2 regions of the Mycobacterium sp. DBP42 genome follow, and region 2 is predicted to be linked to the other one. Evidence: predicted binding sites of a transcription regulator. Region 2 holds the regulator's gene; the other holds the start of a gene.
The links. The regulator LexA, encoded in region 2, represses DNA repair genes until DNA is damaged. The targets are predictions, from matches to a motif close to CGAACANNTGTTCG.

Region 1 (11,807 bases), on a different contig from region 2:
GTGGTCGTGGTGGAGTGGGGTGAGGGTCTGGCGGAGCGCCTCTCCGACCACCACCTGGACATCCGCATCGAGCGGGACACCGAAACCGAGACACGCACGGTGATCTGGCAGTGGAGCACCCCATGAACGTGTTGACCATCGACACCGCGACCCCGGCGGTCAGCGCCGGTGTGGTCCGTCGCGCCGAGGACGGTTCGGTGCACGCCCTCGCCGAACGCGTCACCGTCGATGCCCGGGCACACGCCGAACAGCTCACGCCGAACGTGCTCGGCGCGCTGTCCGATGCCGGGATCACGATGGCCGATCTCGATGCGGTGGTCGTCGGGTGCGGACCGGGGCCCTTCACCGGACTGCGGGTGGGGATGGCCAGTGCTGCGGCGTTCGGGCATGCGCTGGGCGTTCCGGTGCACGGGGTGTGCAGCCTGGACGGCATCGGGATCCACACCGATGGCGACGTATTGGTGGTCACCGATGCACGTCGCCGCGAGGTGTACTGGGCGCATTACCGCGACGGAGTCCGGGTGGACGGTCCGTCGGTCAACGCTCCCGCCGACGTGGCGACCGTGCTGGCCAGCTCGGTCGCAGCCGTCGCCGGTTCACCCGAGCATGCCGCGCTGTTCGCTCTGCCCAGGCTCGACGTGGTGTCTCCATCGCCCGCGGGGCTGGTGCGCGCCGTCGCCGATTGGGCTGACCCGCAACCGCTGGTCCCGCTGTACCTGCGCCGGCCCGACGCCAAACCCTCTGCAGCGGCACCGAAATGACCGTGTTCGATGCGCTGACCCGGGCCGATGCCGCGCGGTGCGCGGAGTTGGAAGCCAAGCTGTTCGCCGGTGACGATCCCTGGCCGGCCCGGGCGTTTCTGGCCGAACTCGACGCCAAGCACAATCGGTACATCGCGGCCCGCAGCGACGGGGTGCTGGTCGGCTACGCCGGGATCTCGCGGCTGGGCCGAATGCGTCCGTACGAGTACGAGATCCACACCATCGGTGTCGATCCCGACTTCCAGGGGCAGGGGATAGGACGTCGGCTGCTCGGCGACCTGCTCGACTATGCCTCGGGCGGAACGGTTTTCCTGGAGGTCCGCACCGACAACGAGCCGGCCATCGGCCTGTACGAGAGCTTCGGATTCGTCAACATCGGCCTGCGCAAGCGGTACTACCGCGCGAGTGGGGCTGACGCCTACACCATGCAACGCCTTCCCCAAGGGAACTCGACATGATCATCCTTGCCATCGAAAGTTCTTGTGACGAAACCGGAGTCGGCATCGCCGAGCTTGCCGAGGACGGGACCGTCACGCTATTGGCCGACGAGGTCGCCTCCAGCGTGGACGAGCACGCCCGCTATGGCGGCGTCGTCCCCGAGATCGCCTCGCGCGCACACCTGGAAGCGTTGGGGCCGACCATGCGCCGGGCCCTGGACGCGGCCGGTATCGAGCGGCCCGACGTCGTCGCCGCGACCATCGGGCCCGGACTGGCCGGGGCGCTGCTGGTCGGTGTGGCCGCCGCCAAGGCGTACGCAGCCGGCTGGGACGTACCGTTCTACGGGGTCAACCACCTGGGCGGGCATCTGGCCGCCGACGTCTACGACCACGGGCCGCTGCCCGAGAGCGTGGGGCTGCTGGTCTCCGGCGGGCACACCCACCTACTGCATGTCCGGTCGCTGGGCGAGCCCATCGTCGAGTTGGGCAGCACCGTCGACGACGCCGCCGGGGAGGCCTACGACAAGGTGGCCCGGCTGCTCGGCTTGGGCTATCCGGGCGGACGAGTGCTCGATGAACTGGCCCGCACTGGGGACCCCAGCGCCATCGTCTTCCCGCGGGGTATGACCGGACCGCGCGACGATCCGTACGTGTTCAGCTTCTCCGGGCTCAAGACCGCGGTGGCCCGCTATGTGGAAGCCCATCCGGAGGCGTCGCAGGCCGACGTGGCGGCCGGCTTCCAGGAGGCCGTCGCCGACGTGCTGACCGCCAAGGCCGTACGGGCGGCCACCGATCTGGGGGTGTCCACCCTGCTGATCGCCGGCGGGGTGGCGGCCAACTCCCGGCTGCGCGAACTCGCCGAGCAGCGCTGCGCGGCGGCGGGGCTGACCCTGCGGGTGCCACGGCCGCGGTTGTGCACCGACAACGGGGCGATGATCGCCTCCTTCGCCGCGCACCTGATCGCGGCCGGCGCCGCGCCGTCGCCGCTGGATGCGGCCAGCGATCCCGGGCTGCCGGTGGTCAAGGGGCAGGTGGCGTGAGCGCTGTGGACAAGCTGGAGGTCACCGAGCTGCTGTACCGCTACGCCGAGTTGATCGACGCCGGTGACTTCGACGGGGTCGGGGAGCTGCTGGGCCGGGGCTCGTTCATGGGGGTGTCGGGGCCGTCGGCGATTGCCAAGCTGTTCGTGTCGACGACCCGTCGGTTCCCCGAACACGGCAACACCCCGCGCACCCGCCATCTGGTGCTCAATCCGATCGTCGACGTCGATGGTGACCATGCCACGGCCCGCTCGACGTTCTGTGTGGTGCAGAAGACCGACAGCGTGCCGCTGCAGCCGATCGTCGTCGGGCGCTATGCCGACGTGTTCGCCCGTGACGACCACGGGTGGTACTTCACCGAGCGCACCGTCGATGTGGAGATGGTGGGAGATGTGTCCGAACATCTGAGCATCCCGATATAACACCGGTGTCCAGGTCGACCGGTCACCTGCTGGGCGCTATGCGGCGCGAAGTTTTACGACGTGGATGTCGCTGGTGAACACCCGCGCGCCGATGGGTAGCGGTGGGGCGGTACTTCGATAGGTGCGCCCGGTCGGGGTCGTGAGTTCTGTGGTGTGGCGGCCGTGCCGGTCGTAGGCGGTCGCGGTGCGCCATCCCGCGTATTCCTTGGTGTAATTGCAGCGTTCACACAGCCCTTGTCCGTTGACGGCGCTGGTCGGGCCGCCCTCTGCATGCCGGGTGATGTGGTCGATGTGGCGAACCGGCGCGTCGCAGTACGGGGTGCGGCAGCGCTGGTCACGCAAGGCGATCAACCAGCGCAGCCCCTTGGGGAACGCCCGGGCGGTGGACTCCAGCGCGACCAGGTTGCCGGTGGCCGGATCGGCGTAGAGCTTGCGCACCGCGGATTCGACCTGGGGATCCAGCAGCGCCGCCAAGGCCATCTGCCGGGCCACCGCCGCCGGAATGGGGCCGTATCCCTGCAGCACCGCCGGGTCGGGACCGTGGGCCAACAAGCTCTCGTCCGAGACCACCAGATTGAGCGCGACGGGGACCGCCGCCCCGACCTCACGCCCAGTGACGCGTCGATAGAAGGCATCAGCCATCAACGGGCCCCGACCCTTGCATCCATCTCCGGCGGAGATCGAGGCGGCCGCGGCCGCGGCGGCCTCCGCCTGCAACGCCTGATAAGCGGTGACGCCTTCGGCCGCGGTCAGCAGCGCCGTGAGGTACATCATGCCGTGCGGGGCCGGCCGTGCGGTGACGGTGCGATCGCACTGATGGCGGCTGATGCGCGCCATCACCGCGTCCTGGTCGAGCCGAAACGCCACCCGCCCGGCCTCAGCCTCCACCTTCCTGTCTCCCAGGCCATCCAGCACATCAGGGTCGGCACACAGTGCGGCGTCCATCGCGTGTCGATCTGCCGGCGTCAGGCAGGCGGCCTGGTCCGCGATGATCATCGCCCGGACCTCGGTGAGTACCCCAGACTCCAGCGCGGCAAGGGTGAAAGGCATGTGGTCGACCAGGATCCGGGAGCACTTCAGATACCTGGCTCCGTGCCATGGCGAGGCCTTGCGGGCCAGGCCGACCTCGGAGGCCAGACCTCTGCCGCGCTGGTCGGCAGGGACGCCCTCGGCGGCCTTGCGGGCATGACGCTTGGCTTCCAGCATTGCCGTCACTCGTGCCTGCCCGGCCGCGATGCCCGCGGCGGCACGGTTCATCGCGGCGAGCTGATCGACCAACGCCTCCTCGGTGGCGTCGAGATCGATCGCGAAGCTCGGTTCGAACACATGTTCGAGTGTAGTGGGAATGGGCTTGCGGTGCAACCGTGGACCGTCTTCGTCGCGAAGGAGTGGGCGGCAGGCACAACCCACCCTTGAGTGCTAGCACTCGCATGTATAGAGTGCTAGGTGGCACGCGGCCAACCCCCCAGCGCCGGCACCCGCGACGACGGAGCGAAGGGCACGGACGCCTGCCGAACACCTGGTTAACCCGAGGGCCCCGGAGAACACCGGGACTCGATACCCAAACAAGTGGAGGGCTTCCATCGTGGCAGTCAACATCAAGCCACTCGAGGACAAGATCCTCGTTCAGGCCAACGCGGCCGAGACCACGACCGCTTCCGGCCTGGTCATCCCCGACACCGCCAAGGAAAAGCCGCAGGAAGGCACCGTCGTCGCAGTTGGCCCCGGCCGCTGGGATGAGGACGGCGAGAAGCGGATCCCCCTGGACGTTGCCGAGGGTGACACCGTCATCTACAGCAAGTACGGCGGCACCGAGATCAAGTACAACGGCGAGGAGTACCTGATCCTGTCCGCTCGCGACGTGCTGGCTGTCGTCGCCAAGTAAGTACTCGTGCATCCGCCCCGGAGATCCCCGTGTTCAGCACGGGTGGTTTCCGGGGCGGTATGCGTCAGGAGTCATGAAAGAGACTTATGAGCAAGCAGATTGAGTTCAACGAGACTGCGCGCCGCGCCATGGAGGCCGGCGTCGACAAGCTCGCCGATGCGGTCAAGGTAACGCTGGGTCCGCGCGGTCGGAACGTGGTGCTGGCCAAGGCCTTCGGCGGACCGCAGGTCACCAACGACGGCGTCACGATCGCCCGTGAGATCGACCTGGAAGACCCGTTCGAGAACCTCGGTGCCCAGCTGGTGAAGTCGGTCGCCACCAAGACGAACGACGTCGCAGGCGACGGCACCACCACCGCCACGGTGTTGGCGCAGGCGCTGGTCAAGGCCGGCCTGCGCAACGTGGCCGCCGGTGCCAACCCGATCGCGCTGGGTCAGGGCATCGGCAAGGCCGCCGACGCGGTGTCCGAGGCCCTACTGGCCGCCGCCACCCCGGTGTCGGACAAGACGGCCATCGCCCAGGTCGCCACGGTGTCCTCACGCGACGAGCAGATCGGTGAGCTCGTCGGCGAGGCCATGACCAAGGTCGGTCACGACGGTGTGGTCACCATCGAGGAGTCCTCGACGCTGAGCACCGAACTGGAGGTCACCGAGGGTGTGGGCTTCGACAAGGGCTTCATCTCGGCCTACTTCGTCAACGACTTCGACTCCCAGGAAGCGGTCCTCGAGGATGCCGTGGTGCTGCTGCACCGCGACAAGATCAGCTCATTGCCCGACCTGTTGCCGTTGCTGGAAAAGGTCGCCGAGAGCGGCAAGCCGCTGCTGATCATCGCCGAGGACGTCGAGGGCGAGGCCCTGTCCACGCTCGTCGTCAACGCCATCCGCAAGACGCTCAAGGCCGTCGCCGTCAAGGCGCCGTTCTTCGGCGATCGTCGCAAGGCGTTCCTCGACGATCTCGCCATCGTCACCGGCGGCCAGGTCGTCAACCCCGACGTGGGCCTGGTGCTGCGTGAGGCCGGCCTGGAGGTGCTGGGTACCGCGCGTCGCGTGGTGGTCAACAAGGACAGCACCGTGATCGTCGACGGCGGCGGCGCGGCCGACGCGGTCGCCGACCGGGTCAAGCAGCTCAAGGCCGAGATCGAGACCACCGACTCCGACTGGGATCGCGAGAAGCTGCAGGAACGGCTGGCCAAGCTGTCCGGCGGCGTCGCGGTGATCAAGGTCGGCGCGGCCACCGAGACCGACCTGAAGAAGCGCAAGGAAGCCGTCGAGGACGCCGTCGCGGCGGCCAAGGCTGCGGTCGAGGAGGGCATCGTCACCGGTGGTGGCGCCGCACTCGTGCAGGCTCGCTCAGCCCTCGACAAGCTGCGCAGCGAGGTCAACGGTGACGAGGCGCTCGGTGTCGAGGTGTTCTCCTCCGCGCTGTCGGCCCCGCTGTACTGGATCGCCACCAACGCCGGGCTGGACGGCTCGGTCGTGGTGAACAAGGTCAGCGAGCAGTCCAACGGCCAGGGCTTCAACGCCGCCACCCTGTCCTACGGTGACCTGGTCGCCGAGGGCATCGTGGATCCGGCCAAGGTGACCCGCTCCGCGGTGCTCAACGCCGCATCCGTGGCGCGCATGATCCTGACGACCGAGACGGCCGTCGTGGACAAGCCTGTCGAGGAAGACGAGCACGCCGGTCATCATCACGGCCACGCTCACTAGAAGTAGTCCGAAACACCCCCGGTCGTCAGGCCGGGGGTGTTTTGTTTCGGCATGGACCGGATCTTTCAGTGGGTCTGGGACCGGTACGGGCCCAGGTACTCCTGGGTGGTCTGCGCACTCGTATTCGTCGCCGGGCTGTCGGTTCATCTCGCCTATCCGTTGATCATCGTCGCCTTCGAGGGATCCGATCGTTACGCGGAGGCGGCCGTCATCACCTGTATCGCCATGCTGGTGCGGGTCTACCTGCTGGTCCTTCCCGGCTCGAAGCCGTTACGGCTGATCGAGAAATGGGCAGGATCACCCGAGGTCGATCCAATGGAGGCGTTGCGCGCCACATACGTTTATGCACGGAATACGACTGGCCGGGTGCTCGCAACTGACTTGGTCTGGACACCATGCGTTGCGGTTGTTGTCGCCGCGGTGGCTGACGCCGACGGGTGGCGAATGGTCCAGTACGGGATCATCGGTGCCGCGTACGGAGCGGCCACCGGGGTGTTCGGGGTGCACAGCTTCACCGAGGGATCGCTACGGCCGGCGCGGACCGCGATCGCCGGTGACACGGGAATCGGTGACGGCTTGCCGCGGTCTCACCCGACCTTTGCCGCGTGGTCTCACATCACCATGGTCGCGATGGCGTTCGGCTTCTCCATCGGGGCCGCGATCACGGCATCCGTGATCGACCGTGCCCGGGAAGACCCGATCGTCTCGTTGGCGATCGGATGCGCGTTGACGCTCATCGCAGGGCCAGTCGCGGTCATGACGATGGCACCGTTCTTGCGACCGATCCGCGACCTGGCCGAGGGCACCGAACGCGTTGCTGCCGGCGACTACGGTCAGCGCCTGCCGGTAGTCCAGGACGACGACCTGGGTGCACTGTCGGCCTCCTTCAACCGCATGCAGGCGGGTTTGGCTGAGCGGCAACGACTTCAGGCGGCATTCGGGACGTACGTCGACCCGTCCTTGGCGGCACGGCTGCTTGAGCAAGGTGACGATGTGTTCACCGGTGAGCGGCGCGAGGTGACGGTGATGTTCATCGACATTCGTGACTTCACCCCGTACGCCGAAGCGAACACGGCTGAGGACACCGTCGCCCGGTTGAATTCTCTGTTCCAAATCGTGGTGCCCGCCGTGGTCGATGCCGGCGGACATGTCAACAAATTCCTCGGCGACGGTGCCTTGGCGGTCTTCGGCGCCCCCAACGAGCTCGTGAACCATGCCAATGCCGCAGTGAACGCCGCGCTGCTGATGCAGCGGGTGGTTGCCGAACGATTTGAGGGTGCGCTTCGGATCGGTATCGGCATCAACACCGGTGTGGTGATCGCCGGCACCATCGGTGGCGGCGGCAAGCTGGAATTCACCCTGATCGGTGATGCCGTCAATGTCGCCGCCCGGGTAGAGCAGCTCACCAAGACGACGGGCGACTCGATTCTGCTGACCCAGCCGACCGTCGACACCTTGGAGGCGCGCCCGCCCGGACTCACCGACCGGGGGCTTCACGAGCTGAAGGGCAAGTCGACCGCGGTGAGAGTTTTCGGGCTGGCCACATAGCCTCACCATGCCGAGCCGCGATGAGTTTGTGCGTCGACGTCGGTCGGTACCGGTATGACCGACGAAACCATGAGCGCCGCGTGCACCATCAACGCGCCGGCCCAAACCGTGTTCACCGTGCTGGCCGACCCGACCACCCATCAGGCGATCGACGGCACCGGCTGGGTGCGGGAGTCGCTCGACGGCAAGCAGCTGACCGCGGCCGGGCAGGTCTTCCGGATGGCGATGTACCACGACAACTACGGAGGCATGCACTACGAGATGGCCAACCGGGTAGAGGTTTTCGAGCCGCCACACGCGATTGCGTGGCTTCCTGGCCAAGGCGACGACGACGCCACCCTGGAGTTCGGCGGCTGGATCTGGCGCTACGACCTTGAGCCGCTCGGCGACGACCGGACGGAGGTCACGCTGACGTATGACTGGTCAGCCGTGCCGCCCACCCTTCGCGAACACATCCAATTTCCGCCGTTCGACCGCCGGCACTTGGACAACTCGCTCAAGCACCTGGCCGGGCTGGCACAGGATCGGGCGTAGCTGTCGGCTGGATGGAGACGATTCGGAACGCATCCGGCCGGGAGTCATCCGTCACGAATCGGACGACGAGGCTGTCGGGAGGAAATTTGGTGGCCAGGTCGTTGAGGGTTCTGGGCAGAAAAACCCGGGCCTTCGCATTGCCGTACCAGTTGGGGTTGGCCGGGGACGTGTCGAGGTCACCGACCCTGTCGATCTCGGTGTCCCATTGCTGAACCGGATCCGGCGGCTCAGCTCCGAAGCCGGTCGATTTCAGGTACGCGTCGGCTTGCCCCGTGAGGGTGACCGCGGCCCCGCCGCCCACCGGCGTCCCGGTGATCGTCCCGTCGATCACATCGGCCGTGACCGATGTCAGCCGCGCCGTACACACGTTGTCGACGAGGTTGGGCGGCACACAGAATCCGGGTAGCGGGGTCGCGTGCGCTGCGGAGACGTTCAGAATCCCCGGAATGGCCAATGCCGCTGCGGCAGCACCCACGGCGGTCATCGCCCGGCGACGATCGTTCGGCATCGGCCAACCCCCTTGAGACGCGCTGAACTGTATGTCGGCGCCGTCGTCGTGGGAGTTACAGATCCTCAGCCGCCGATCTTGGCCTGTTGGCGCAGTCGCGCGTCGCGCAGCGCGGCGTAGGCGGGGATCATGTTCGGGTTCGATGGTGCGCTCACAGCGCGGGGCCTCCAGATGTGCCGTCGGAACCGGGCGAATGCACCCAGCGTGGCGATCGTATCCGCGGATGCCGAATCGGTATCGGACCGAAACCTCAACACGTCGTGCGGCGCCGCGGCTTTCGACTCAAGTGATCCACAATTCGGACATGACGGAACCGCGGGAGTCGCCGCGCGGGATCTCGCGTCAAAGGTTCCTGCGTGGGGCCGTCGGTGCGTTTGCTGCTGGCGCGGTGTTCGGATCGAGCCGGGCAAGTGCCGACCCAGCCGGCTGGGGCGACCTCTCGTCCGCGATCCAGGGCCAGGTGGTCCTGCCGGACAACGCTGGGCAATTCGCCTCGGCCAAAAGCGTTTTCAACACCAATTTCAACGGACTGACCCCGGCGGCGGTCGTCACCCCGAATTCGGCGGCGGACGTGCAAAGGGCGATGGCCTTCGCTGCGGCCCACAACCTCAAGGTCGCTGCGCGCGGTGGCGGGCACTCCTATGTGGGCGCGTCGACAGCGAACGGCACGATGGTGCTGGATCTGCGCCAACTGCCAGGCGGCATCGACTACGACGCCGCCACCGGGTATGTCACGGTGACACCCGCGACCGGTTTGTACCCGATCCACCAGGCCCTCGCCGCAGCCGGGCGTGGCATTCCCACCGGCACCTGTCCGACGGTCGGCGCGGCCGGGCATGCCCTGGGCGGCGGGCTCGGCGCCCAATCGCGCCATGCGGGGCTGATGTGCGACCAAATGGTCTCGGCGACAGTGGTGCTGCCCGGCGGTGCGGCGGTCACGGCGTCGGCAAACGAGCATCCGGATCTGTATTGGGCGTTGCGAGGCGGTGGCGGCGGCAATTTCGGGGTGACCACCGCGCTGACCTTCGCCACCTTCCCGATCAGCGACGTCGATGTCGTCGGGCTGCATTTTCCGCTGCAGGCTTTCCCGCAGGTACTTGTGGGGTGGCAGAACTGGCTGCGTACCGCCGACCGCAGCAGCTGGGCATTGGCCGACACCGTCACCGACCCGCAGGGCGCGCACTGCCGCATACTCGCAACCTGCCCAGCCGGATCAGGGGGCAGCGTGGCGGCCACCATCGTCAAAGCGGTGGGTCTGCAGCCGGCCGGGACGGAGAACCGCACATTGAACTATCTGGACCTGGTGAAATTCCTGGCTGCCGACAACCTCAACCCGGCGCCGCTCGGCTATGTCGGCGGATCCGACGTCTTCCAGTCGATCACCCCGGCCGCCGCCCAGGGAATCGCCGCGGCGTTCAACGCCTTCCCGGCCGGGGCCGGCCGTCCGCTGGTGATCATGCATGCGCTCGACGGCGCACTGGCCACGGTGGGGCCGGGGGACACCGCCTTTCCGTGGCGACGCCAGTCCGCTCTGGTGCAGTGGTACGTGGAAACCGCCGGTTCGCCTGCGCCGGCAGCCAATTGGCTCAACACTGCGCACCGAGCCGTGGCACCGTATTCGGTCGGCGGCTACGTGAACTATCTCGAGGCGAACCAGCCGGCGTCACGGTATTTCGGGGCCAACCTTTCCCGGCTGGCCGCCACCCGGCAGAAGTATGACCCGGGCCGGATCATGTTCTCGGGCTTGAACTTCTGACAAGCGCTATCTTGGTCGTGGGCCAAAAGAATGAAGGAATGAGCATGCGAGCAACCGTGATGTTTGGCGCCGGCGACGTGCGTGTGGAAAACGTGCCCGATCCCATCGTGAAAGAGTCGACCGACGCCATCGTGCGGGTCACGCGCGCCTGCATATGTGGCAGCGACCTGTGGCCGTATCAGTCCATGCCCCACAAGGACGGTGGCCGACGGATGGGGCATGAGTTCATCGGCGTCGTAGAGGACGTCGGAGTAGACGTGTCCGGGCTCGCGCGCGGTGACCTGGTGGTCGCCCCCTTCGTCTGGGCGGACAACACGTGTGACTTCTGCGCGGAGGGGCTGCAGACGTCCTGCCGCCACGGTGGCGGGTGGGGCGCCCCCGGCGTCGATGCCGGCCAGGGCGAAGCCGTGCGCGTTCCTCAAGCGCAGGGGACGCTGGTGAAGCTTCCGGTGGCCGAGGACTCGGCACTGATGCCGTCCCTGCTGACCCTGTCGGATGTGTTCTGCACGGGCCATCACGGCGTGGTGACCGCCGGGGTGGGGCCGGGATCGTCGGTGACGGTCATCGGCGACGGTGCGGTGGGACTGTGTGCGGTGCTGGCCGCCAAGCGGTTGGGTGCCGAGCAGATCATCCTGAACGGCCGCCACACCGTCCGAACCGACCTGGGTCGCGAGTTCGGTGCCACCGACGTGGTACCCGAACGCGGCGACGAAGCCGTCGAGAAAATTCGCGAACTGACCGGTGGGGACGGCACCCACGCAGTGATCGAATGCGTGGGGACCGAACCGTCGGTCGCCACGGCGCTCGACGCGGTACGGGCCGGTGGCCGGGTGAGCCGGCTCGGAGTATCTCAATACACCCAAGTGCCAATGGATTTCGGCACCTTCTTCCGCAACGTCACGCTCACCGGCGGGGTGGCGCCGGCCCGTGCCTACATCGAGGAACTCATGCCCGACGTTCTCGACGGCACCATCGAACCCGGCCGGGTGTTCGACCGCACCATCGGCCTCGACGAGACCCCCGACGGCTATCGCGCGATGGCCGACCGTGAGGCCCTCAAGGTGTTGATCGAGCCATGAACCTGCTGTGGCCGGGCGTCAGCGGCGCTGCAACTCGATGACCGGGATGACCCGGTCGGTTTTCGTCTGATACTCCCCGAAGCCTGGTGCCTTCGCGACGATGCGTGGATACGCCGCGTCGCGCTCGTCCC
Region 2 (11,807 bases):
AGCGCCCGGCGTTACAGCCGGCGTTACAGAAGGAGCCGAACGTGGCACCGCAACCGGAGTCAGCGCGGCCGGGCGATGATGCTCCCAGCTGAGCGGCTTCTTTAGCCATTCTTAGGACATTCTCAGGTCGGTCCGGAAAAACTGCAGCTCAACGGGCATGAATCTCCAGATCGGCGGGAACTCTCATGGGGTCTACGACGTTGTACTTCATGACAGTTCGAGCCGATCAGGAGGCCGTCATGGCAAATGCCACCACAAGCCGCGTCGACAGTGATCTGGACGCCCAGAGCCCTGCCGCCGACCTCGTGCGCGTGTATCTGAACGGCATCGGCAAAACGGCGTTGCTCAACGCCGCCGATGAGGTAGAGCTCGCAAAGCGCATCGAGGCAGGCTTGTACGCCCAGCACATGCTGGACACCAAGAAGCGTCTCGGCGAGAACCGCAAACGCGACCTGGCTGCCGTCGTCCGCGATGGTGAGGCCGCCCGCAGGCACCTGCTGGAAGCCAACCTGCGCCTGGTCGTGTCGCTGGCCAAGCGCTACACCGGCCGCGGCATGCCGCTGCTGGACCTGATCCAGGAAGGCAACCTGGGCCTGATCCGCGCGATGGAGAAGTTCGACTACACCAAGGGCTTCAAGTTCTCCACGTACGCCACGTGGTGGATCCGCCAGGCCATCACCCGAGGGATGGCGGACCAGAGCCGCACCATCCGCCTGCCCGTCCATCTGGTCGAGCAGGTCAACAAGCTGGCCCGGATCAAGCGTGAGATGCACCAGCACCTGGGCCGCGAGGCCACCGACGAGGAACTGGCCGAAGAGTCCGGTATTCCGGTCGAGAAGATCAACGATCTGCTGGAGCACAGCCGCGACCCGGTGAGCCTGGACATGCCGGTCGGCACCGACGAGGAAGCCCCGCTCGGCGACTTCATCGAGGATTCCGAGGCGATGTCGGCCGAGAACGCCGTCATCTCCGAGCTGCTGCACACCGACATCCGCCACGTGCTGGCCACGCTCGACGAGCGCGAGCAGCAGGTGATCCGGTTGCGGTTCGGCCTCGACGACGGCCAGCCCCGCACCCTGGACCAGATCGGCAAGCTGTTCGGGCTGTCCCGCGAGCGTGTCCGCCAGATCGAGCGTGAGGTGATGGCCAAGCTACGCAACGGCGAGCGTGCCGATCGGCTCCGCTCCTACGCCAGCTAGTCCTCCTGTCGATGTGCCCCGCCGGTTTCCGGCGGGGCACATCGCTTTGGCCTGGCGTTTTACCTCGCGGTGTGAGGTGCCCGACGCCCCGATGTTGCGCCGCAGTTCAAGAGCCGGAAACGGTAGACTGTGCGGTGACGTTTGGGCTGGGAAGGCGCGCATGAACGATCTGGTCGACACCACCGAGATGTACCTGCGGACGATCTACGACCTCGAAGAAGAGGGCGTGGTGCCGCTGCGTGCCCGCATTGCCGAACGGCTCGACCAGAGCGGTCCGACGGTCAGCCAGACCGTGTCGCGCATGGAGCGCGACGGCCTGCTGCACGTGGCCGGTGACCGCCACCTGGAGCTGACCGACAAGGGCCGCGCCCTCGCGGTCGCCGTGATGCGCAAGCACCGGCTGGCCGAACGGTTGCTCGTCGATGTGATCGGGCTGCCGTGGGAGGACGTCCACGCCGAGGCATGCCGCTGGGAACACGTGATGAGCGAGGACGTGGAGCGGCGCCTGGTCCAGGTGCTCGACAACCCCACCACCTCACCGTTCGGCAACCCGATCCCGGGCCTGGGCGATCTCGGCGTAGGAGCGACGGGCTACGACGATGTCAGCCTGGTCCGGCTGACCGAGCTCCCGGTCGGATTGCCGGTGGCGGTGGTGGTGCGTCAGCTCACCGAACACGTCCAGGGCGACACCGAACTCATCGGCCGGCTCAAGGACGCCGGGGTGGTGCCGAACGCGCGCGTCACCGTCGAGGCCAACGACCACGGCGGCGTGATGATCGTGATCCCGGGGCACGAGCAGGTCGAGCTGCCCCATCACATGGCGCACGCCGTCCGCGTCGAGAAGGTCTAGCCGGCTCAACTGGCCCTACGCCCCCACGGCTTTCGCCGTGGCAACTGCACGCCCAGCTGCTGCGCCAGCCGGTACCCGGTGCCCGCCAGTTCGCGGATCCGCTCGGGGTGCATCCCCGATTGCAGTGCGGTGTCGAGCATGCCGGCCATCCGGTGCGTCGGCCGCGCCTGCAGGGCCGCATCAAGCGACACCCCTGCCAGCGGCCCGTCGCCGCGTGCGTACGCCGAAAATGCCAGCAGGACAAGCGCTTCCACGCGCCACGGGTCAGGGAGCGTGCGGGCCAGCAGCGCCCACAGGGCTTCGGCTTGCTCGGCGCACTCCCCCGCCGCCAGCGCGTAGAGCGTGTCACGCACCCGCGGGTCGGCCAAACCCACGGCCAGCCGCGCCAACTCAGGGTGGCCGGGCAGCGTTCCCTCGGCCAACTGCAGGGCCGCCGTCATCGCGGCTTCGACGTCGCTGCGCACCTCGGCGTCGGGGCGGGGATCCGGGCATCCGGGCCGCTGCGACGCGAGCGCCAACCGCCGTTGTGTCGAGTCGACGGTTACCGGATCCGGCCGGATCACCGCGAGCAGTTCGTCACGGCTGGCGTAGAGCCGGCGGCCGTCCAGTACCGCGGCTGCCGCCAGCGGCGACGCACCCGGATCATCCACCCAACCCTGCTCGCCGCAGCTGTCGGCGCAATGCCAGAACCCGCCGGCAGCCACCTTGTCCACGACATGCGCTGCATACAGTTCGATGTCCTCGACAGCAAGCGCCTGGTCCAGCACCGATGCCAGGTCGCGGTAGCGGTCATCGCACGCCCGGCAGTCCCTACTGTGGTCATCCACCATCACGGCGATCGCCGCGTCCGCGCCGGCGGTGGCCGCGAGGCTGACCAGATGCGCGACGCGTTCGGTCATGTCGTCGGCCAGATCAGCACGCATGACGCAGCCCAGCTCACCGTGGTTGACGGTGACCAGGACGAGGCTGAATTCCGGGACGAACCCGAGCACGGCGGGAAGTGCGGCGATCAGCGCACCGGGACGGTTGAGATGGAAGTCGAACTCTGACGAGGATGGCGATGGCGTGGTCATGGTCTGACCGTGCCAACCGGAGCCGTCAGGAACCGTCGCCCGAACCAGCCCGCCGCCGGTGGTTGGGGATGGATTCTGCGCTGGGGATAACCCGGTCGCCCTTGTTCACCGCGTATTCGGCGTCAGCCGCATGTGCCAGACGGCAACGATCAGCAGTCGGAGGCGAGGGCCTCGGGCGCCGCGTCGCCGGGTCCGCCCGCCTCCGCCCGGACCAGCAGCCGGGCGATGCGGTCATCGAAAACCGGCGAGTAGGACACGTCGTCATCGCATCCGCCTCCGTCGAGGCCACCGACCAACCCGGTCACCGTGGACCCCGACACCCACGGAGCGCCGCTGAAACCGTCGGTCAGGCCGCCACAAGCCAGGGACGGGAATCCTTGCGACGACGTTGCCGTGCCCCGGCAGGCCAGCGCGCCGCCTCCCTCGCCCATCTGGTAGCCCGTCACGGTCACCGAGCTTCCCGGCGCAGGCGCCGAACCCAGGGTCAGCCCACCCTCGGCCTCCGCGAGCAGCCCGGCGCCTTTCCCGCCCGCGACCCGCACGATGGCGTAGTCGGCCCGCGGATCCTGGTCGGCGATCCAGCGCGGGTCCAGATACACGGCCTCGACGTGCCAGGCATCACCACCGCCTTCGCCGAAGCCGGGAACGAAGGCGGCGTCCACCCCGTCGAGCAGACAGTGCGCAGCCGTCAGGATGAGGTCGCCGGTTGTGCTGGCCAGGACCGAACCGCTGCAGGTGTGCGTCGTGGTGTCACCGAGGAAAAGTGCCCCCACCCGCGGGTCCGGGGTCACGGACTCGGCGCCCGCCTGCGACAAGGGGCGGGCGGAGTCCCGTGCGCTGGTCGGCGGGACCGTGGTGGGGCCGGCTGTCCCGGAGCCGGCCGCGTCGCCCGGCCCGGTGCAGGCCGCGACCGCGGCCGTCGTCAACGCCGCCGCGAGTGTGAGCTTCACCATCCGGGCCACCTGCACCATCACGATTTTGCCTGATCGCGCGGACCATGGCCGGAATGCCGACCGCACCCCGGCGCGTTCGCACGCACAAGCGGGGCGGAACCAACCCGCGGTGCGGGTATGCGAGACACTAGACAGAACGGTGGTAGGCCGTCACAGCGTGCTACCGCAGCGAGGAGACGAAGCGAGATGACCGACAGCAGCGATACCCCCGAGCAGCACTACCAGCCCGACCAGAGCGGCATGTACGAGCTTGAGTTCCCGGCTCCACAGCTGTCGTCTTCGGATGGCCGCGGCCCGGTGCTGATTCACGCCCTGGAGGGGTTCTCCGACGCCGGTCACGCCATCCGGCTGGCCGCGGAGCATCTGAAGGACACCCTCGACACCGAGCTCGTGGCATCGTTCGCCATCGACGAGCTGCTCGACTACCGGTCGCGGCGGCCGCTGATGACATTCAAAACCGACCATTTCACCAGCTACGACGAACCCGAGCTGAACCTGTACGCGCTGCACGACGGCGTGGGGACACCGTTTCTGCTGCTGGCCGGCCTCGAGCCGGACCTGCGGTGGGAGCGTTTCATCACCGCGGTGCGGTTACTGTCCGAGCAGCTCGGGGTCCGACGGGTGATCGGGCTGGGCACCATTCCGATGGCGGTGCCGCACACCCGCCCGGTGATGTTGACCGCGCACGCCAACGACAAGGAGCTGATCGCCGACCACACCCCGTGGGTCGGCGAGGTCCAGGTGCCGGCGAGCGTTTCCAACCTCCTCGAGTTCCGCATGGCTCAGCACGGCCACGAGGTGGTCGGTTACACCGTGCACGTCCCGCACTACCTGGCTCAGACGGCTTATCCGCCGGCCGCCGAGGCACTCTTGGCCGAGGTGGCGCGAACCGGTTCGCTACAACTGCCGTTGGAGAAGCTTTCCGAGGCCGGCGCCGAGGTGTACAGCAAGATCAACGAGCAGGTAGAGGCCAGCACCGAGGTCGCCCAAGTGGTGACCGGGCTGGAGCGCCAGTACGATGCATTCGTTGCCGCACAGGAGAATCGGTCCCTGCTGGCGCGTGATGAGGAACTACCCAGCGGTGACGAGCTGGGTGCCGAGTTCGAACGGTTCCTCGCTCAGCAGGCCGGTGACAAGCACAAGGACGACAGGTACCGGGACGGACGGGACGGCTTCGGCGACGGATTCCCGAACGGCGACACCCACTCATAGGGGCCCGATGCCGGGCCGAGAGCGAGGTTGACCAGTATGACCGAGCGCAAATCCCATCTGCGGACCGTTCGCGAGCTCACCCCAGCACTCGAATACCGCACGATCCACGGGTACCGTCGGGCCTTCCGGGTCGCCGGATCGGGACCGGCGATACTTCTGATCCACGGCATCGGTGACAACTCCACAACCTGGCACACGGTGCAATCGGCCCTGGCACAGCGGTTCACGGTGATCGCCCCGGACCTGCTCGGCCACGGCAGCTCCGACAAACCGCGCGCGGACTATTCGGTGGCCGCGTACGCCAATGGGATGCGCGACCTGCTCAGCGTGCTCGACATCGATCGGGTGACGGTCGTCGGGCATTCCCTGGGCGGCGGCGTGGCGATGCAATTCGCATACCAGTTCCCGCAGTTGGTGGACCGCCTCATCCTCGTCGGCGCCGGTGGCGTCACCAAGGATGTCAACATCGCCCTGCGGGTCGCGTCCCTGCCGATGGGCAGTGAAGCCCTGGCGCTGCTGCGCCTGCCCCTGGTGCTGCCTGCGTTGCAGCTGGCCGGCCGTGCCGCCGGCGCGGTGCTTGGCTCGGCCGGTCTCGGACACGACATCCCGGACATGTTGCGTATCCTGGCCGATCTGCCCGAGCCGACGGCATCGTCGGCCTTCGCGCGCACGCTGCGCGCCGTGGTGGACTGGCGTGGTCAGGTCGTCACCATGCTGGATCGCTGTTACTTGACTGAATCCGTTCCCGTGCAATTGATCTGGGGTGACTCCGATTCGGTGATCCCCGTCAGCCACGCCCGGATGGCCCACGCCGCGATGCCCGGTTCCCAGTTGGAGATTTTCTCCGGATCCGGGCATTTTCCGTTCCACGACGATCCTGACCGCTTCGTCGAGGTGATAGAACGCTTCATCGACACGACCGACCCCTCGGTCTACGACCAGGATGAACTCCGCAGCCTGCTGCGCAGCGGGCGGACCGGAGCGACGATCAGCGGGCCCTTCGATACTCAGATCGCGGTACTCGACGCGATGGGCGCCGACGAGCGCAGCGCCACCTGACCTTCTCCCGCGGGCGGATCGGCCCGGGGTGCGCGGGGGCGACGTAGCATCGGTCTATGGCCATCGATGTCACCGTATTGCGCGTGTTCACCGACTCCGAAGGCAAGTACGGCAACCCGCTGGGGGTTGTTGACAACAGCACGGTGGCGCCCGACGACCGGCAACGGATCGCCACCGAATTGGGTTACAGCGAAACTGTATTCATCGATCTGCCGCAGCCCGGTGGCAACTCGGCCGGCGTTCACATCTTCACCCCGACTGTCGAGCTGCCGTTCGCTGGACATCCGACGGTCGGTGCGTCGTGGTGGCTGCGCGAGTTGGGGCTGCCGGTCCGTACCCTGCGCGTACCCGCGGGAATCGTTTCGATCGAGTACGACGACGATCGAACCATTGTGAATGCCCGCTCGGAATGGGCCCCTGAATTCGCCATCTACGATCTGGCCACGGTGGAGGAGGTTCTCGCCGCCGAACCCGACGATTTCGACAATGCCTACCTGTGGGCCTGGATCGACGAGGCGAACGGCACGTTGCGCTCCCGGTCATTCGCCTCACATCTGGGGATTCCCGAAGATGAGGCCACCGGAGCAGCTGCGGTGCGGATGACCGACTATCTCAGCCGGGATCTGACGATTATCCAGGGCAAAGGCTCGGTGATCGAGACCCGATGGAGTCCGGAGGGCTGGGTTCGCGTGGCCGGCCGTGTGGTCAACGACGGCAACTCCCGACTGGACTGACGCCGGCCTGGCGCGGACTACGCCTCGGCACGGTGGGCGCGCAGCGCCTCGATCTCACGCTCGAAATCCTCAGCCGACGTGAACGACCGGTACACCGACGCGAACCTCAGGTAGGCGACCTCGTCCAGTTCGCGCAGCGGCCCGAGAATCGCCAAGCCGACCTCATGGCTGGGGATCTCCGGTGTACCGAGCCCACGGACCGCGTCCTCGACCTTCTGCGCCAAGACATTGAGCGCGTCGTCATCGACTTGCCTGCCCTGACAGGACCGGCGTACCCCGCGAATGACCTTCTCGCGACTGAACGGCTCGGTTACCCCGCTGCGCTTCACCACGGCCAGCACGGCGGTCTCTACAGTGGTGAATCGACGTCCGCACTCGGGGCAGGACCGACGGCGTCGAATGGCCTGCCCTTCATCGGTCTCGCGTGAATCGACCACACGCGAATCGGGGTGACGGCAGAACGGACAGTGCATTACCGCTCCTTCGTCATGCCGCCGGACAACTAGTTCGAGCGCTCTTGAGCGTACCCGCGATGCCCGCGGCAGATTCACCGCCGGGTCCAGTGGTGCGTAGATGCTCATGCCGACGCCGACCAGTGTCGCTGGCGGCCAGGACGATTCAGCGGACATCGCCCTGCTCAGCCAACCGGCGCGAGCAGCGTCTGCCCTGCGTCCAGCGCCGCGGATTCGAGCTGGTTGAGATCGCGGATCTGCTCGACGACCCGGGCGACCGGGGCGTCGGGGGCGACGCGCCGGGCCACCTGCTGCAGCGTCTCCCCCGACTTCACCTGCACCACCGCGAGTTCGGTCGGAGTCGTGCCGGGGTCGGTTCCCATCACCCCGCCGAGTTGGGCCACCAAACCCAGCCAGATCGTGATGCCGGCTGCCACCAGTGCCAACAAGACGGTCGTCACAGGGGTGATGGGCCGGCTGCGGTGGGACGCCCGCGACATCAACACCCCGGTCCCGCGGTAGCGAACCGAACCGCCGGCGGGACGCGTGGGCGAGGGCCGCTGGACCCGGCGCAACGGCCTGGGAGCACCAGCGCCGAACTGGGCGCGGGGGCCCTGCGACCGCGGAGTGGCCCGAACAGCGCGGGAACGGCTATCGGCGGGGATATCGATGATCGCCATCTGACTGCCTTTCGGTGAGACGTTTCGCTCTTGTGTTCGAACATAGTCGCTCAAGTGTTCGATTGATAGAACATGTGATCGAACTGTTGCCAAACGATAGAACAGCCCACCGACAAGTTCGGGCCACCAGGCCCGCCCACCCCTTGACAGCGGCGCACGCCGCACCCACCTGCAGACACGCCCACAACACACGTCGAACACATGTTTGATTAATGTTCGAACAACGACTACATTCGGCCTCATGAGCGACGACCGCAGCAGGGACGGCAGCACCGACACCCCGGCCGAATCGGACGGCGCGGGTCCACGCCGGGCCGAGGGGGGCCTCACCGACCGGCAACGGACGATTCTCGACGTCATCCGCGCATCGGTGACCAGTCGCGGCTACCCACCCAGCATCCGCGAGATCGGGGACGCGGTCGGCCTCACCTCGACCTCGTCGGTCGCCCATCAGTTGCGCACCCTGGAACGCAAGGGCTATCTCCGACGCGACCCCAACCGGCCGCGTGCGGTCGACGTGCGCGGTGCGGAGGATCCGGCCGCCGCGGTGGTCTCGACCGACGTGACCGGTTCCGATGCACTACCCGAGCCGACCTTCGTTCCGGTGCTCGGGCGCATCGCCGCGGGCGGTCCCATCCTGGCCGAGCAGGCCGTCGAGGATGTCTTCCCCCTGCCCCGCGAACTGGTCGGTGAGGGCTCGCTGTTCCTGCTCAAGGTCGTCGGAGACTCGATGGTCGATGCGGCCATCTGCGATGGCGACTGGGTGGTGGTGCGCCAGCAGAGCGTGGCCGACAACGGTGACATCGTGGCAGCCATGATCGACGGCGAAGCCACCGTCAAGACGTTCAAGCGGACCCGCGGTCAGGTCTGGCTGATGCCGCACAACCCGGCATACGAGCCGATCCCCGGTAACGACGCAGCGGTGCTCGGCAAGGTCGTCACCGTGATTCGCAAGATCTGACGGACCGATGGCCGGGCCGGCCGCACCGAAAGGCGGCCGGAGCCCGGTAGCTCAGCCCGTGGACGCTGGGTCAGTCGGTTCGGACAAAACCGTTGGTGCGCGCGAATTCCTCACTGGCGAACCAAATCTCGGCGACCGCATCGTCATACTCACTACTGTCGGGTGCCCAGTATCGGCCGGTCTTGGTGTCGGCCTTGATCGGGTAGCCCTCCGGCGCACGATTCGGGTCGTCCAGCGGTAGGTGAATGGCCGTGGCGCTCGGGATCTCGTCCAGTTCGATGGCGGCATGGCGCCCGCTGTGGGGCTCGGTGCTGCTGTATGCCTCGGCCTCGGTGATCACCCGGGTGGGCGCAGTGTCGACATTGTCCTGGTCGCTCGGCGGGGCCATGCCGCTCAGCGTCGAGAAGCCCGGCGCCGCGGGGACACCGCCGGTCGCCCCCGCGAACGCCCCGGTGTCGAACGTGTCGTCTGCGAGCTCCGCTTCGATTTCGCCGTCGGTGTCCTCGCCCTCGGCAACTTCTTCGAAGTCCGCATCGATGGGCGTGTCGAGATCCTCGTCGCCGAAGTCGTCGTCCTCGTAGTCGTCGTCCTCGTAGTCCTCGTAGTCGTCGAAGTCGTCATCGTCGTCGAAGCCGCGCTCCCCGACCAGCTGTGCGGAATCCTCCGGCGGTTCCTCCTCCTCACCCGGGACTCCGTAACCGATGGCGGGGCCGCGGGGCGCGGCCCACTGGCTGACCGGGATCGCGGTGTCGGTGGGGCCGTCATACGGCGACGCCGCCGCACTCGCCACGTCCTCGCCCGGCCCGCCGAATCGCGCTGTCGCGGCTTCGCCGGCACCGTAGGCAGTGCTCGGCGTGTAGCTGCCCGACGTATCGGCGCCGTGGTCATCGGCGAATTCGTCGTGGTCGTATCCCCGCGATTCGTAGCGCGCCTCGTCGTAGCGACCGTCGTCGTAGTGCGGTGGGCCGGGTGCCTCGTCGTAATCGTCGTCGAATGGATCGTGTTCGAAGTCGTCGTCGCCGCCGGCCCGGCGGCGGTGCCACAGTGCCGCCCCCACGATGAGCCCCGCCAGCAGCAGCACCGGGACCACTGCGATCAGCCACCACCAGCTCCAATGCCAGGAGAATGGCTTCTCGGTATCGGCTGTCGACGGCTGCGGACCACCGGCATGGGGCTGACCGACTCCCGGAACCTGCAGTCCGCTCAGCTCGGAGGCCAGTTTCGACGGCTCGGTGGTGAACTTGTTGGCGTCGCGATCCCACGAGATCGCTCCCCCGCTGAACCGCTGCGTGATGACCGAGCCGTCTTCGGTCTGGTCGGCCATGGGGGCGCCCAGTGCGCCCTTGGCGCCGCCGAGCTTGTCCCAGGCCGCTTTCATGGCTCCCCGGACGATCACCGCACCGTAGTCGGGGGTCCAGAAGATGACGGGGTTGTCTGCCGCGGCGAAGGTGCTGATGCGGCTGTTCGGGCCCAGCCCGCCTTCGGACTCGCTGGCGGTGGGGAAGCCCAGATCGCCTTCCGGTCCACCGACGCTTTCGTATTTCTCCAGCAGCTGGCCGGTGATCGCGTTGGCGCCGGTGGCCGGGCTGTAGAAAATCTTGCCGCCGGCGTAGTTCTGCCCGACCCCGTCGGCGCCGATCGGGTACTGGTCGCCGTCCTTGGCCCCCAGCGGCCCCATCGGCCCGCCTGCCGCGCGACGAGCCGCCGCGATCGCCGCGGCAGCATCCGACGGCACGTCCAGTCCCGCCAGCTGATCGGCCAGCTCCGGCGGAACCGTGGTGAACGCTTTGGTCTTGCGGTTCCAGGAAATCTCACCGCCGGTGAACTTCTGGGTGCTCACGTCGCCGTCGAACGACTCGTCCTCGGCTGGAACGCCCAACACACCCGCCGAACCGCCGAGCTTGTCCCACGCGGCGTTGATAGCACCCCGGACAACGCGGGCACCGGTGGCAGGAGTCCAGAAGATGACGGGCTTGTCTGGCGCGCTGAGCGTCGAGTTGCGGCTGTCGGCGGCCAGCCCGGGTCCCTCGTCGATGGTCGGGAATCCCAGATCCCCGTCCGCGGCGCCGCCCAGCGACTCGTACTTCTCCAGAATGGCGCCCTGCATGAAATGAGCGCCGGTCGCCGGGGTGTAGAACATCTTGCCCCCGGCGAAGTTCTGCGCGAAGCCCGATCCGACCGCGTAGACCCCGCCCTGGCGTGGCCCCAGCGGCCCGCCGTCACCGCCGCTGGCCTGCCAGGCGGCCGTGACCGCCGCATCGGCATCCGACTCCGGGGTGGCCGACGCCACCGCCGGCCCCATCAAAGCAGCGACCACGAGTGCGAGCAGGCCGACCGCCAACCGCCACACGGTCGCGTCCAGCCTCGCTCCAGGCCTAGTCATGCGCTCTCCCCGCTCGTTCGGCAAAGTTTCCTCAGAAATGTCCCGCCCCGACAACTTTGCTTCAGCAGGTGACGATAACCAAGGAACGTGGCCGATCATGGCCAAAAAAGCCCCAATATCTGGGTCCAAGGACCCAGATTTGGGCTTCTCGGGCCGTCACACGGGGTGATCCGGACTCGTCAGACGCCCAAACTGCGTCCGATGATCTCCTTCATGATCTCGGTCGTACCGCCGTAAATGGTCTGCACCCG

Region 1: a site for LexA is predicted at 4,173-4,186, ahead of E0T84_RS05850 (HNH endonuclease signature motif containing protein). Genes of this name have one in related genera too.

Annotation. Positions count from the first base shown of each region.
Region 1 is NZ_VCMY01000003.1:333,876-345,682, forward strand. Features, by position in the region: gene tsaE (tRNA (adenosine(37)-N6)-threonylcarbamoyltransferase complex ATPase subunit type 1 TsaE) at 1-126, shown strand, start outside; gene tsaB (tRNA (adenosine(37)-N6)-threonylcarbamoyltransferase complex dimerization subunit type 1 TsaB) at 123-761, shown strand; gene rimI (ribosomal protein S18-alanine N-acetyltransferase) at 758-1,219, shown strand; gene tsaD (tRNA (adenosine(37)-N6)-threonylcarbamoyltransferase complex transferase subunit TsaD) at 1,216-2,238, shown strand; gene E0T84_RS05845 (nuclear transport factor 2 family protein) at 2,235-2,660, shown strand; gene E0T84_RS05850 (HNH endonuclease signature motif containing protein) at 2,697-3,986, opposite strand; gene groES (co-chaperone GroES) at 4,243-4,545, shown strand; gene groL (chaperonin GroEL) at 4,632-6,251, shown strand; gene E0T84_RS05865 (adenylate/guanylate cyclase domain-containing protein) at 6,303-7,799, shown strand; gene E0T84_RS05870 (SRPBCC family protein) at 7,854-8,333, shown strand; gene E0T84_RS05875 (hypothetical protein) at 8,296-8,841, opposite strand; gene E0T84_RS05880 (FAD-binding oxidoreductase) at 9,146-10,597, shown strand; gene E0T84_RS05885 (zinc-binding dehydrogenase) at 10,642-11,676, shown strand; gene E0T84_RS05890 (nitroreductase family deazaflavin-dependent oxidoreductase) at 11,695-11,807, opposite strand, start outside.
Region 2 is NZ_VCMY01000011.1:58,029-69,835, reverse strand. Features, by position in the region: gene E0T84_RS13540 (DUF3099 domain-containing protein) at 1-92, shown strand, start outside; gene sigB (sigma-70 family RNA polymerase sigma factor SigB) at 210-1,199, shown strand; gene E0T84_RS13530 (metal-dependent transcriptional regulator) at 1,360-2,049, shown strand; gene E0T84_RS13525 (DUF4192 domain-containing protein) at 2,055-3,122, opposite strand; gene E0T84_RS13520 (serine protease) at 3,272-4,075, opposite strand; gene E0T84_RS13515 (proteasome assembly chaperone family protein) at 4,262-5,287, shown strand; gene E0T84_RS13510 (alpha/beta fold hydrolase) at 5,324-6,346, shown strand; gene E0T84_RS13505 (PhzF family phenazine biosynthesis protein) at 6,403-7,080, shown strand; gene nrdR (transcriptional regulator NrdR) at 7,098-7,553, opposite strand; gene E0T84_RS13495 (LysM peptidoglycan-binding domain-containing protein) at 7,718-8,212, opposite strand; gene lexA (transcriptional repressor LexA) at 8,454-9,173, shown strand; gene E0T84_RS13485 (LGFP repeat-containing protein) at 9,244-11,556, opposite strand; gene E0T84_RS13480 (acyl-CoA dehydrogenase family protein) at 11,736-11,807, opposite strand, start outside.